DNA from 2 places in the Desulfosarcina ovata subsp. ovata genome. Region 2 is predicted to be linked to the other one. Evidence: riboswitches for the same ligand, from Rfam matches in the RefSeq annotation. Region 2 holds a riboswitch; the other holds the start of a gene.
The links. Region 2 has a riboswitch for cobalamin ahead of GN112_RS25935 (FecCD family ABC transporter permease). Riboswitches for the same ligand answer to the same signal wherever they lie in the genome.
Positions count from the first base shown of each region.

Region 1: it holds a riboswitch for cobalamin, as region 2 does, so the genes downstream of both, GN112_RS05415 (TonB-dependent receptor) here and GN112_RS25935 (FecCD family ABC transporter permease) in region 2, are expected to answer to the same signal.

Region 1 covers NZ_AP021879.1:1,230,312-1,234,714, forward strand. Annotated here, with positions in the region: gene GN112_RS05410 (DUF2162 family putative transporter) at 1-298, opposite strand, end outside; gene GN112_RS05415 (TonB-dependent receptor) at 311-2,404, opposite strand; cobalamin riboswitch at 2,561-2,742, opposite strand; cobalamin riboswitch at 2,969-3,166, opposite strand; gene GN112_RS05420 (PqiC family protein) at 3,350-3,976, opposite strand; gene GN112_RS05425 (PqiB family protein) at 3,973-4,403, opposite strand, start outside.
Region 2 covers NZ_AP021879.1:5,918,198-5,922,600, reverse strand. Annotated here, with positions in the region: gene GN112_RS25945 (tetratricopeptide repeat protein) at 1-522, opposite strand, end outside; gene selA (L-seryl-tRNA(Sec) selenium transferase) at 522-1,961, opposite strand; cobalamin riboswitch at 2,173-2,377, shown strand; gene GN112_RS25935 (FecCD family ABC transporter permease) at 2,534-3,601, shown strand; gene GN112_RS25930 (ABC transporter ATP-binding protein) at 3,604-4,403, shown strand, end outside.

The DNA of each region.
Region 1 (4,403 bases), 4.7 Mb from region 2:
TCAGCAGCCGGATGCCCCATGCCAGAAGCCCTGCGGCCAGAATGAAATGCAGAATCATTCCGTATTTGAGGACATTGGCCAATCTGTCCAGGTAATCCAGCAGATTCAGGCCGGTCACCAGAAAATGTATTCCCAGGAACAAAAGCAGATAGGTCAGGACAGACCCTGCAAAAAAGGCCCATTTTTTTCTTTTTGAAATAGCGGGGTGGTTCATCTGTGAACCAAGGCCCACGCCGATTTTAATGCCGAACACCAGGAAGGCGGCCAGAATTCCGCTCATCCACAATTGTTTGATCATATGACTTTCCAATTAGAAATGATAGCTGATGCCGGCCTCTACATAAGCGCCGTTTTGGACATAATAGGCGTTATTGGGTTCGCCGTCGGAATTCAGCTTACCGGATGAATTAGATGCATATTCAAGATCTTCATCAAAAATATTTTTACCAAGGACCCAGACTTTCCATGCTTTCCAGGTATAGGAAGCCCTGGCATCAAAGGTGGTTTTGTCCGGATATTCGATCTGGTTCAGGTAATCCACATACCGTTCGCCGATATAGTTTATATCCATGCTGATCTTAAGCCCGGCCATGGGGTAGAAATCTAGCCCGATGACCCCACTGATTTCAGGAACCCAGTAGATTTGTTTTCCCGAAATGTCTGCCGTGTAGTCCCTGGTATTATCGGGATGAATGTAAACGAAAGCCGTACCCGAGGTCCATTCGATATCCTGGTAGGTGGCGGCCACCCGGTATCCGAAATATTGGCACAGCCTGCCGTCTGCCTCAATCTCGATCCCTTTTGCCTCGGCATCCCCGATATTCCCCTGGCCGCAGGAATCATCGTTTTCGTCATAAACCGATCCGAATTTATCCTTATATTCCGAATAATAAATGGTGGCGTTGATGTTGAATGCCTTGCTGAACAAATGTTTATACCCCAGTTCATAGGTCAGGACTTCTTCGGGCTCAAGGTCTTCAACCGGATTCAACGATCCGCCTTTTTCAACGGCCCAAGCATAATACCGCGGCGTTGGAAACCAGTAATTTCTTCCCACCGACGCGTAAATCATGGCCTGGTCATTGAAATGATAGGACGGGGCAATGGAGTAGCTGAACATATCGCGGTCTTCATCTACAATATTGGGTACCTTGTCCTGGAATTCCACTTCTGTCCTGTCAAAACGGATACCGGCGTCCAGCCCCCATTTTTCATTGAACCGCAGGTTGTTGTCCCAGAAAACACCATAGGTTTTCTCTTGGAGGTCAAAGTTGTATGTGTCGGTATTTTTTGTGGGATAATAGGGATAAATTCGTCCGACAGTATTGTCGATATCCTCATAATCTATCCCGATGGTGGGGGTGTAGCTGACCGAACCGAAATCAAAATGATATCCGCCCGACATGGTCAGTGAATATGTGTCCTGGTCGCTGTCTTCATAGTAAACGCTCGTCGGACTGTCATAAATCGCATACGTCCGTCTGAAGTCTTTTTCATAGGTTGCCCAGGAAAAAGAGGAATCAAAAAATTTTTTTTCGGCCTTATGGGAAAATTCCAAGGCAACGGTTGTATTTTTCTCATCTTTTTCATTATGCCAGAGCAGATCCGAATCGGTCTCGCTTTTGGGAAAATGGATCTCCCTGCGATAGTTGTCCAACTGCCATTGATATTTTTTTAGCCCTTCTGCCGTTTGATTATCATAATCCACATGGTTGACCCGAAGACCAATCCTGGATTGGTCGGACAGATTGTATCCCAGGCGTCCCAACACGGACTGCCGGTTTTCCTCTTCTTCTTCATACCCGTCCGTATGATAATTTTCGGCATCCACCAGAAAGTCGAACTTATTTTTCATGCCGTACAATGACACATTTTCGTCATGACTGTCCCATGAACCATAAGAGGCAGAGACATCGCCATGAACCCCCTCGGATTTGCTTTTTTTGGTAATCACATTGATCACCCCCCTGGCCGCACCGGGGCCATAAGCAATCCCGGCAGAACGCAGAACCTCGATCCGTTCGATCTGGTTGACCGGAATAAAATCAAACTCACTGTACCGGTAATCCCCCAATTTCAAGGGAACACCGTCCATCAGAAGGACCGGTCCTCCGGCCATGGCGCTTTTGTTTCCGCGGATGACAACGGACTGGCTTTTTGAACTGCTGTCAACAACCCCGGGAATTTTTGACAGGGCTTCAACAATGTTTTTGGCCCCCATATCCTCAAGTTCCTCTGCCGTGATGATGGAAAGACTTGCAGGTGTGTCAACCGCCTTTGACTTTCGCGTCGAAGTAACCACGATTTCATCCAGTTTATGATCAGCTTCTCTCCCATCCTCGGCCAAACCCAATGCGGGCCATAAAAGTCCTCCCAAAATTAAAAAAAACAAGCAGCGTTTCATCTATCCTCCCACTCTGACAGCTTTTGGTTCGGGATAAAAACTTCAACGTGGCTTGAATAAAAAAAATCCCGAACCATTTGATTGACAAACGATCTGGGATGCCCTGGTTTTTCCACAGATTTGATCTGCCTTCCCTTGTCCACGGGGCGGGGCAGCAACATTTATGGTATCCAGGCAGGTCTTCTGACTTTCGGTTCTTCCTAATGGCTGCGCCTTCCCGACTTTAAAGCCAGTGGCAATCTTGCAGCGGTCGTCCCCGATCACAGCGGCGGGCCCATCCCCGAATTTCACGGGGTTCCCTATTAAGCTTCTATAGCACCTGAAATGGCTTCGCATATTTCTCTTTACGAACATAATTGTCAAGAAGATTGTTTGCAATATTTACTGCTATAACGTGCTTAAACTCACAGTTCTTCTCATCGCTTTGCGCTCTCCTGAATTGGGGAAAAAGTAGTGGCGGTTCGGAGAAAAAAAAATCCCCGGACCGATTAACAATTCGATCCGGGGATGTCCCTTTTTTATCCGCGGTGATCTGGCGAGCGTCAAACACTGTCCACGCGTTGACGACTCATTTTGGATCGGGCAGGTCTTCTGACTCACGGATCATCCTACGACCGCACCTTCCCGACAGTTCCGGCTGTCAGTGGCGTTGCTGCGGCGTTCGTCCCCGATTACAGCGGCGGGCCCGTCCCCGGTTCTCACGGGGTTCCCTTTTCAGCTCGTCAACCGTCACCCCAACCCACCGGATGAAGATTACTTATGAGCACCTGATCCAAAGTGCAATCTAATTACCCCACCGGTACTTTTTGTCAAGTTTTTTATCGGTTCATCGGCGTTAAGGATTACGGATAGCATCTGTTGATTCGACCATCCGCAGAACCTGTACACCATCTGCAAATCTTTGTTGGCGGGATACCAGTCATGACCTGGCGGGAGTGGTAACGCCTACCGGGATCGGGTGTATGCGTCAAGCGCAGTGGCCACTTTCCGGCACAGCGTCCCGATGGCCCGGCTGTGGGCAGCAGCCAATTCGCCAAACCCGGAACCGGTGATGGGTTCAATCAGGTGGGTGCGGTGGGTTTGGACGACCGCTGCATCCGTTGCTTTGTCCGGGCTGCCGGCAATTGTCCAGATGGCAGTGAGCGACACCCGGCGTTTTCCGGTGCCGATCAGTTCCAAAAACTGAAACGACAGAATCACGTCCGGCTTGATTTCTACCGGCCAAGGCGCGTTGACCATACGGATATGGGGCATGAGCCACTGCAGGTTCTCACCAATGGTCTGCTGGACCATCCGATCGGGGTAATCGGCCCAACGGTTCAGGCTTGAAATCAACAGACGGTTGGCTCCACTGCGGACAACCATCTGCTGGCGGTTGACATAACCGGGCAATCCGACGGAACGGATGCCGACGGTCAGGTCGGCCTTCGCGCCGTCGTTGGATTCGGCCGGTGGCAAGGTGGTGGCGTTTAGGGTGTAGTACGTCACCGGTGGGGTAATGGAACGGCAGCCGGAAACCAACCCCGCCAGCAGAAAGGCAAAAATCGTGAGCCACAGCCATGGTCGCATCATTCCTGAAGTCCTTTCCCGTATACGATCGCATCAGGATGACGTTCCAGATAATCAGCCAGCGCCTGTACCGTCCGGGCGGCATCCTGCAGTTCCATCAGCAGGCGATTGAGATTGACCACCATGGGCGCGCTTTCACCCAGCACACTGCCGGCCTCGGCAAGTGCCGTTTCACCCTTGGCCAAGGTCTGCCGCGCCTGATCCAGCATTTCATCTAATTTTGCCAGGGTGCCGTTGTTGAAATCAGCGGTCACTTTTTTAAATTCGGCAAAACTCTCATCAATATTGTCGATAGCACGCGTCAGGTTGTCCGCCCCGACCGTCTCTGTCACCTGATTGGCTGCCGTGCGGATATCTTTCAGGGTCGCTTCCAACGGCAATCGGTTGAAGCGATCCAGCAGCCTTCTGGCGGTGGTGGTGATTTCACCCA
Region 2 (4,403 bases):
AAAAACGCCGTGATCAAGGGCCTTGCCGGCATTTTCAACGGTTTCGCCGAGTGTCTCGTCGAGGGTCGGATAGAGGGCCATCCCGACGATGACGGGCGGCTGTTGCATCGCCTGGCCGGCGGCCAGGAGCTGCCGGGCCAGGTTGTCGCCCTCATCGGCACTGCGGTCGGCCAGGGCGCAGGCGAAGCGATGGCGGCCGATCTGCCCCCAGATGCCGTCCTGGGTGTGGCAGAGTTGTTCCAGTGGAGCGATGGCGGCCATGGCCGCCTGGTCATCGTCGTTGTCCTGGACGGCCGTTTCAATGTCCACGGCAAGCACCAGAAGGGTTGCTGCCGCTGTCAGGCGCGTCTCGACGGCGTCGATGAACGCCTGCCGGTCGAGCAGATCCGTGAACCGTTCGGAAAAGGTCGATGGTGAAATTTCGGCCGCCCTGACGGAAACGGTCGGGTCATCGGACGCCGAGAAGAGAAATTCCTGTGTCGCACTGCGGTTTCTGAATTGTTCCGATAGGGGTTTTGGCATTACTTCTCCTGCGTGCCCGTCTCTTCGGCCAGCATGTCGGCAAAGGCCTTCTCGATGATATCCAGCTCTTCCTCCTGCAGGGTCCGTGGATCCATGATGAAACGGTCGCTTTCGATTCTGCCGATGATTGGCGGGGTATGGTGACGCAGCCACGATTCCATGGCGTTGGCCGATTTTCCCGCCAGGGTAACGCCCAGGCAGCGGCTTTCCAGGTTCAGCAGGGGCAGGGAGCCGCCGCCGGCCTTGGAGGAGAGGTCCATCAGTTCCACCTTGAGCCGGTCGCCGCCGATTCCCTCGAGGCGGGTTTTCAATTCTGCGGCCCGGGCCTGGATGAGCGATGGCGGCAGGGTCAGCATACGCAGGGTGGGGATGTGCTGCAGGGCGTCCTGCTCGTCGCGGTAGAGTTGCAGGGTCGCTTCCAGGGCGGCCAGGGTCATCTTGTCGATTCGAAGGGCCCGGGTGAGCGGATTGGCCTTGATGCGGTCGATGTGCGCCGGGCCGCCCAGAATGATCCCCGCCTGGGGGCCGCCCAACAATTTGTCTCCGCTGAAGGTGACCACGTCCACGCCGGCGGCCAGGGATTCCTGAACGGTGGGTTCCTTGATCAGGCCATATTTGGAAAAATCCACCAGGGTGCCGCTGCCCAGGTCTTCCATGACCGGCAGGTCGTGGCGCCTGCCGATGGCCACCAGATCGGGCAGGGCCACGGACGCGGTGAATCCCACAATGCTGTAGTTGCTGGTGTGGGCCTTGAGCAGCATACCGGTGGCTTCGCCAATGGCACTTTCATAATCCCGGGGATGGGTCCGGTTGGTGGTGCCCACCTCCTTGAGGATGGCGCCGCTTTTGGCCATGACATCCGGGATCCGGAATGCGCCGCCGATTTCCACCAGTTCGCCCCGGGAAACAATCACCTCAACGCCCTTGGCCAGGGTGTCCAGACAGAGCAGTACCGCTGCCGCATTGTTGTTCACCACCATGGCGGCGCGGGCGCCGCTCAATTCACAGAGAATGTCTTCCACCGCGCTGTAACGGGACCCCCGGCGACCCTTCTCGAGGTCGAATTCCAGATTGGAGTACCGGCTGGAGATAAGTTTCAGGCGGTCGAGCACGGCCGGCGAAAGCAGGGAGCGGCCCAGGTTGGTGTGTACCACCACGCCGGTGGCGTTGACCGTGCGCTGCAGTCGTGGGGCCATGATCCGGTCGGCCCGGCGCGTTGCCGCCTCCACCAGTGCATCCAGGGAAAAGGCGGCCGCATCGAGCGGGGTCGCCGCGTGCAGCACCGTTTCCCGCAGGCGGTCAATGGCCCAGCGGATGGCCGGAATCAGCACTGACTTGGGAATGGCGTCGAAATGCCCGCCGGCCGATCCGTGGACGATAACCCGGTCCACCCCCGGAAGCTGTTTCAATTGGTTTCGTTGATCTTGATTCAAAGGCATTCCTCATTTCCGAATTTATCCTTAACTGCGGCATATACCATTATTTAAACACTGTTTTCAACCACCGGATGCGCTTCTCCCAGGGCAACCGCATCTGAATTGGAATTCGGCGAATGGCGTTATCGGCGCCCCTTGCTTTCGGATGGATAAATGAATGCCAAATGCCAACATCCAAATGTCAATTGAAGGATTGACATACCATCGGATGTAAACTAAAAACGGAGCAAAAGGTGCGCTATTGCTTAATAGGGAATCCCGTGAGAACCGGGAGCGGTCCCGCCGCTGTAACCCCCTGCCCTTCCGATCTTTGTTGGAGGGAACTGCCAGACCATGGGCCACTGTCCCGGATTACCGGTGTGGGAAGGCGTCTGTCAGGAAGGGGAAGCCAGAAGACCTGCCTTTTGTGTGTGCCGGAGAGAGCTGCTTGAAAAAGTGTTTTCGGCCGTCCATAATGTAGAGGGCCAAGTAAACTGGGTGCAACCCTTCAAACCGACATCGAGGTTTGAAGGGTTTTTGTTTTTTGGGTGTATGCCAACCGGTAAACGCCGGTACGGGGCCACAGGTAAAACGATTTGATCGCTCCCGTTTCTGTCGACAATTCATTCCCCCATCTGTTGGGGCGCAGCTGGCTGCTGGCCGGCCTGCTGGCGGGGGTGCTGCTGGCGACGATTTGCCTGTCGGCGGGGATGGGCTACCTGAGGATCGCCTGGATCGATGTCCTGCGGGTGGTCGGCGGCAGCCTGACGGGCAATCCGGCCCTCACCCGGGGCCTGGACGAGCTGACCCGCACCATTGTCATGGACGTGCGCCTGCCGCGCATTCTGACCGCAGCGGTGGTGGGGGGGGGACTGGCATTGTGCGGCGTGGTGTTTCAGGGGATTCTGCTCAACCCCCTGGCCGATCCCTACACCCTGGGTGTCTCTGCCGGCGCCGCGTTCGGGGCGGCCCTGGCCCTGTTGCTCAACCTGAGTGTTGCCGGCATTTACAGCGTGCCGGTATGTGCTTTCATCGGGGCCACGGCCACGTTGGTATTGGTGATCTACCTCTCCTCTTCGGCCGGCGGAGCCAACGCCAACAACCTGATCCTGTCGGGCATTATCGTTGCCGCGATTCTTTCGGCCGGCATCAGCTTTCTCAAATTCGTGGCCGACGAGCAGGTATCGGTGATCATTTTCTGGCTCATGGGCAGCTTCGCCTCCAAAACCTGGCATGACGTGGGACTGACCAGCGCCTTTCTGATCCCGGGGCTGACGGTTTTTCTCTTTTTCGCCCGCGACCTGAATCTGCTCTGCCTGGGACGCCGGGCGGCGTCGTCACTGGGGGTGGACGCCCGCCGGGTGCCCTGGATTCTGCTGGTCACGGCGTCCCTGGTGACGGCCGCCTGTGTGGCGGCTTCCGGCATCATCGGTTTTGTGGGGCTTCTGGTGCCGCACATGATGCGCGCCCTGGTGGGACCGGACAACCGGCGGCTGCTGCCGCTCTCATTTTTCAGCGGGGCGATTCTGCTGCTGGCGGCCGATACGGTGACCCGCGCGGTGCTGCCCCACGAGATTCCCATTGGCGTGCTGACGGCCCTGATCGGAGGCCCTTTTTTCTGCTACCTTTTTCGCAAACGCCAGACGGGCCGCGGGGGCTTCTGAGGATGGGATTCGCCTTACACGACATCGCCTTCGCCCATCCCGGAAAAACGATTTTCGACGGGCTGGACCTGGTCCTGCGGAAGGGGCGCTTTACCGGCATTGTCGGACCCAACGGTTGCGGCAAGACCACCTTGCTGGATCTGATCTGCCGGCACCGGATGCCCGATCGGGGCGATATCCGTTACGGGGACCGGCCCTTGTCCGAAATCGGCAAACGGTCGCTGGCCCGGCTGATTGCGCTGGTGCCCCAGGATTACGGCATCAATTTCCCGTTCAGCGTGCAGGAGGTGGTCCTCATGGGACGCTACCCGCACACGCCGCGCTTCGGTGCCCCCAGCGGCGAGGACCGTGACCGGGTGGCCCGGGTGATGGCCGACTGCGGTATCCTGGCCCTGAAGGATCGGCCGGTGACCACCCTGAGCGGGGGAGAACGCCAGCGGGTGATCTTTGCCCGCGCGCTGGCCCAGGATACCCCGGTGCTCGTGCTGGATGAGGCCACGGCCAACCTGGACGTGCACCACACCCTGGCCCTGCTGGATCGGACCACAGAACTGGTACGGGATGATCGGCGCACGGTGGTTGCCGTATTTCAGGACCTCAATCTGGCCGCGGCCTACAGCCAGGAGATGGTCCTGATGAAGGCGGGACAGGTGGTGGCCGCCGGCCCCACCGAAACGGTACTCACCCCGGAAAATCTGAAAAAGGTGTTCGATATCCAGGCGCGGGTCGGTGTGGACGATTTCACCGGCCGGTTGCAGGTGCGCTACAAAATGCCCGAAGCGGCCGGCAGCCCCGGTTCTGC